2 regions of the Micromonospora sp. NPDC001898 genome follow, and region 1 is predicted to be linked to the other one. Evidence: riboswitches for the same ligand, from Rfam matches in the RefSeq annotation. Region 1 holds a riboswitch; the other holds the start of a gene.
What was found. Region 1 has a riboswitch for cobalamin ahead of ACFYZF_RS18415 (CbtB-domain containing protein). Riboswitches for the same ligand answer to the same signal wherever they lie in the genome.
Positions count from the first base shown of each region.

Region 1 (2,194 bases):
GGCCGATGTGATCGTCGCCGACCGGCTCGCGCCGTGGGAGGCGCTGGCGTGGGCCCGCCCGGAGGCCGAGGTCGTCGACGTCGCGAAGATCCCCTACGGGCGAAGCACCAGCCAGGAGGAGATCAACCGAATCCTCGTGAGGCACGCACGCGCTGGGCGTCACGTCGTGCGGCTCAAGGGCGGCGACTCCTACGTGTTCGGCCGAGGCTTCGAGGAGGTTGCCGCGTGCGCCGACGCCGGGGTCGCCACCACTGTGGTGCCCGGCGTGACGTCCAGCGTCGCGGGCCCCGAGCTCGCCGGCATTCCGGTCACCCACCGCGGACTCGTCCAGGGCTTCACCGTCATCTCCGGCCACGTGCCGCCGGGCCACCCCGATTCGTCGATCGACTATCCGTCCCTCGCCCGCTCCGGCACCACGATCGTGGTGCTCATGGGCGTGCGTACCCTTCCTGCCATCGTCGAAGCGCTCATCGCCGCCGATCTGGACGAGGGCACGCCGTGCGCGGTCGTGGCGGACGCCAGCCTGGCCAGCCAGCAGGTCGTCCGCAGCACCCTCGCCCACGTCGTCGACGACATCGCCGCGGCCGGCATCGGCGCCCCGGCCGTCGCGGTCATCGGTCACGTGGCCGCGCTGGAGCCACGTCCTGCGCGGACGGTCGTGACAGTCGCCGCACCCTTTCCCGCTTGAATACCTGATATGGTCGTCCCACCTTGCTGAAGGAAGCCGGTGCGATCCCGGCGCAGTCGCGCTACTGTGACGCCGCTTGCGGCGAAGCCAGACCCTCCAGCCAGGTGAACATTCATCGACGGGACGCAGAATTCCCAAGGAGTGTCATGTCTCAGGCAACCACGGCCGCTCCGGCCGCTGTTCCCACCGTTCCCGTGCGCGAGCTCGCCCCCTGGGCGCTGTTCTTCGCGCTGCTCACCGCCGTCGTCCTGTACTTCGTGGGCGCCGAGCAGGGAGCATTCTCCGTCTTCGAGGGCACCGCCGTGCACGAGTTGGTGCACGACGCACGGCACGTCTTGGGCTACCCCTGCCACTGATGCTCGCGCGTCTCCTGGCTTACCCCTGCCACTGACCTCGCGCGTCTCTTGGCCAACTCCTGCCACTGACGCTCGCACGTCTCTTGGCCTACTCCTGCCACTGACGCTCGGTGTCTGCGGCCGGCCCAATTCTTCTTCCTCTCGCTCCCGGCCCTGCCGGCGGCTCGTGCTGCCCGTGGCCGGCTCTCGGACGGACCCTCGATGGCCCCTCGTACCTTCCTCGTGCACGGCCTACTGGCCGGCCTGATCGCCGGCTTCGCGGCCTTTCTCGTCGCCTACGTCGTCGCTGAACCCCAGGTCAACACCGCCATCGCTCTGGAGGAGGCGGGCGCGGCCGAAGACGGGCACCCGCACGACGACGCGACCGCGGAGCAAGCCCACAGCCACGGTGAGGAGGCCGAGGTCTCCCGCGACACGCAGTCGACCTGGGGCCTGGCAACCGGCACCATCCTGCTGGGCGCCGTCCTCGGCGGCGCCACGGCGCTCGCTGCCGCGTTCGCCGTCGGACGCCTGGGCACGCTCTCAGCACGAGCCTCCACCGCGGTGGTGGTCGGCGTCGGTTTCGTCGCCACGGCGCTGGTGCCGTTCTTCAAGTATCCCGCCACGCCGCCGGCGGTGGGCTCGGGCGACACGATCGGCGAGCGGACCGCCCTGTACTTCGGCTTCTGGGCGCTGAGCCTCGTCGCGGCGATCGGCGCCGTGCTCCTGGCCCGGCGGGTCCTGCCCCAGCTGGGCGCGTACGCCGCGGTGCTGGTCGGTGCCGCCGCATACCTCGTGGTGGTCGTGGTCGCCGGCGCAGTCCTGCCGACGGTCAACGAGGTCGGCGACTTCCCGGCCGACACGCTCTGGTACTTCCGCCGCTCGTCGGTCATGACCCTGGCCGCGACGTGGGCCGTCCTCGGCTTCGTGCTGACCGGCCTGGTCGGACGTGACGCGGACCGAGCCGCCGAGCGGCTGCGCCGCCGGGAGCTGGCCGCCACGCTGTGACCCGCCCCGCGCGCTCGGTCGGCCACGGGGGAGGTTGAGGGGCCGCGTTCGCGGGCCCGGTCGGCGTCGCCCCGGCCGGCGTCGACGACGACGCCGGCCGGGGCGAGCACCGTGCCCGAGACGGGGGACGGGCCGGCCGGTCCGTGACGGATTGGCCGCGCAC
Region 1 covers NZ_JBIATC010000007.1:204,819-207,012, forward strand. Annotated here, with positions in the region: gene cobA (uroporphyrinogen-III C-methyltransferase) at 1-688, shown strand, start outside; adenosylcobalamin (AdoCbl) riboswitch at 708-795, shown strand; gene ACFYZF_RS18415 (CbtB-domain containing protein) at 835-1,044, shown strand; gene ACFYZF_RS18420 (CbtA family protein) at 1,246-2,031, shown strand.

Region 2 (2,194 bases), on a different contig from region 1:
ACGCGGCCGACACCGCCGCCGCACCCGCACACAGGCCGGGGTGCCGGCGGTGGGGTCCCGCGCCGCCGACCGGCCTGCGGCGCGGGACCCGGCGGCTACTGCCAGGGGCCGCTGCGGCAGATGAACCTACCGGTGTCGCTGTACTGGGTCACGCTGCCGTCGAAGTAGCTGTAGCTGACCCGCACCTGCAGGCCGATGTTGGAGAAGGGGCAGCTGGCGAAGAGGGTCGGTCCGGCGCTCGTGAAGGTCCCGACGCTGCCGGAGTACCAGGTGACCGTCCAGGTCGTCGTGCCGGTGCTGGTGGCGTCGCAGTAGAACTGCGACCCACCGGACTCGCAGAAGGGCGCGGGGGCGCTGGCCAGGGCCGGGGTGGCTACGGCGGCGGTCAGGCCGAGGGTGGTGAGGACGGAGGCAAGCAGGACCCTGACGGTGGCACGCATGAAGATCCTCCCGAACGTAGCGGGTTGAGGACTGAGGGTGAATGCCACGCTATCCCAGCAATCGAGGTTCATGAATCAGCCGTTCGCCGGTCGGTCGCCGCCCAACGGTCGTGGTGCACCGCCTCGGCGAGGGGACGCTTCCGCCGCCACCCGTGCCGTTCCAGGTCCGGCACGGTCGCCAGGTGGGTGACCGGCCCGAGGCAGAGCCACGCCACCGGCCGGATGCCGTCCGGGATGCCGAGCAGCCCGGCCAGGAACGGCTCCCGGTAGAAGGAGACCCAACCGACGCCGAGCCCCTCGGCGGTGGCGGCGAGCCACAGGTTCTGGATGGCCAGGCAGACCGAGTAGAGCCCGGCGTCGGCGATGGCGTGCCGCCCGAGGACGGCCGGGCCACCCCGCGCCGGGTCGTAGGTGACCACGATCGACAGGGTCGACTCCAGCACTCCGTCGATCTTGATCCGGGCGAACCGCTCGGCCGCCTCGCCGTCGAGGGTGGCGGCGAACGTGTCCCGTTCGACCTGGACGTGCTCGTGGAACCGGCGGCGGGTTTCGGTGTCCCGGACCAGGACGAAGTCCCACGGCTGCGAGTATCCGACGCTGGGCGCGGCGTGTGCCGCGTCGAGGATCCGGTGCAGGGTTTCCGCCGGCACCGGCTCCCCGGTGAACTCGGCCCGGACGTCCCGGCGGCGGTGGATGGTGTCGTAGATGTCCACAGGCAGGCTCCCGCTGCGCTCGGCCCACCGCTGCGGTGGGCACCCGACGCGAGGCCGGTCTTCGGACTCCCGGATCGACGCCCGACCGTCCGCCTTCCCAGCCGTGCGGCCAGTGGCTGCGCGTGACGCGCGTGGACGGCGGCTCCCCGGTCACCGCGGCGGGCCCGTGCCGGATTCCCACCGGCTTCCCGATTCTCCCCGCAGCCGCGGGGCACCTCACATGATCGTGCCGCCGCCGATGCTAGCGCCGCGCCCGGTGGCGGCCCGCCCGGCTCCGTCCGTGTGCCATCGGGTGGGCGGGCCGCTACGGTCGATGTCGGGGTGTCCACCACCACCCGAGGGCCGGGCCCGCCGGCCATCTCGGCCCGCACCGCCGGCCCGGCGGCCCGCGGCCGAGGGTCAAGCCGTCCGACCAGGAGGGACGCCGATGGGGGTACGGGTCGAACGCGCCGGGGCCGTGACCACGGTGATCCTGGACCGGCCGGCTGTCCGCAACGCCGTCGACGGGTCGACCGCCCGGGGCCTGGCCGACGCGTTCCGCGCCTTCGATGCCGACCCGGAGGCGGCGGTGGCCGTGCTCTGGGGGGCGGGCGGGACGTTCTGCGCCGGGGCGGACCTGAAGGCGATCGGCACCCCCGGCGGCAATCGGGTCGAGCCCGACGGCGACGGTCCGATGGGCCCGACGCGGATGCGACTGTCCAAGCCGGTGATCGCGGCGATCTCCGGGTACGCCGTGGCCGGCGGGCTGGAGCTGGCCCTCTGGTGCGACCTGCGGGTGGCCGAGTCCGACGCGGTGCTCGGGGTCTTCTGCCGGCGCTGGGGGGTGCCGCTGGTCGACGGGGGGACCTTCCGGCTGCCCAGGCTGATCGGCGAGAGCCGGGCGATGGACCTGGTCCTCACCGGCCGACCGGTGCCGGCCGAGGAGGCGTACGCGATGGGTCTGGTGAACCGGCTGGTCGCGCCGGGTGAGGCCCGGGTGGAGGCCGAGCGGCTGGCCGCCGGGATCGCCCGCCACCCGCAGACCTGCCTGCGCAACGACCG
Region 2 covers NZ_JBIATC010000006.1:8,294-10,487, reverse strand. Annotated here, with positions in the region: gene ACFYZF_RS15295 (hypothetical protein) at 96-440, opposite strand; gene bluB (5,6-dimethylbenzimidazole synthase) at 509-1,153, opposite strand; cobalamin riboswitch at 1,188-1,387, opposite strand; gene ACFYZF_RS15285 (crotonase/enoyl-CoA hydratase family protein) at 1,581-2,194, shown strand, end outside.
Region 2: another riboswitch for cobalamin. It lies ahead of bluB (5,6-dimethylbenzimidazole synthase); the one in region 1 lies ahead of ACFYZF_RS18415 (CbtB-domain containing protein).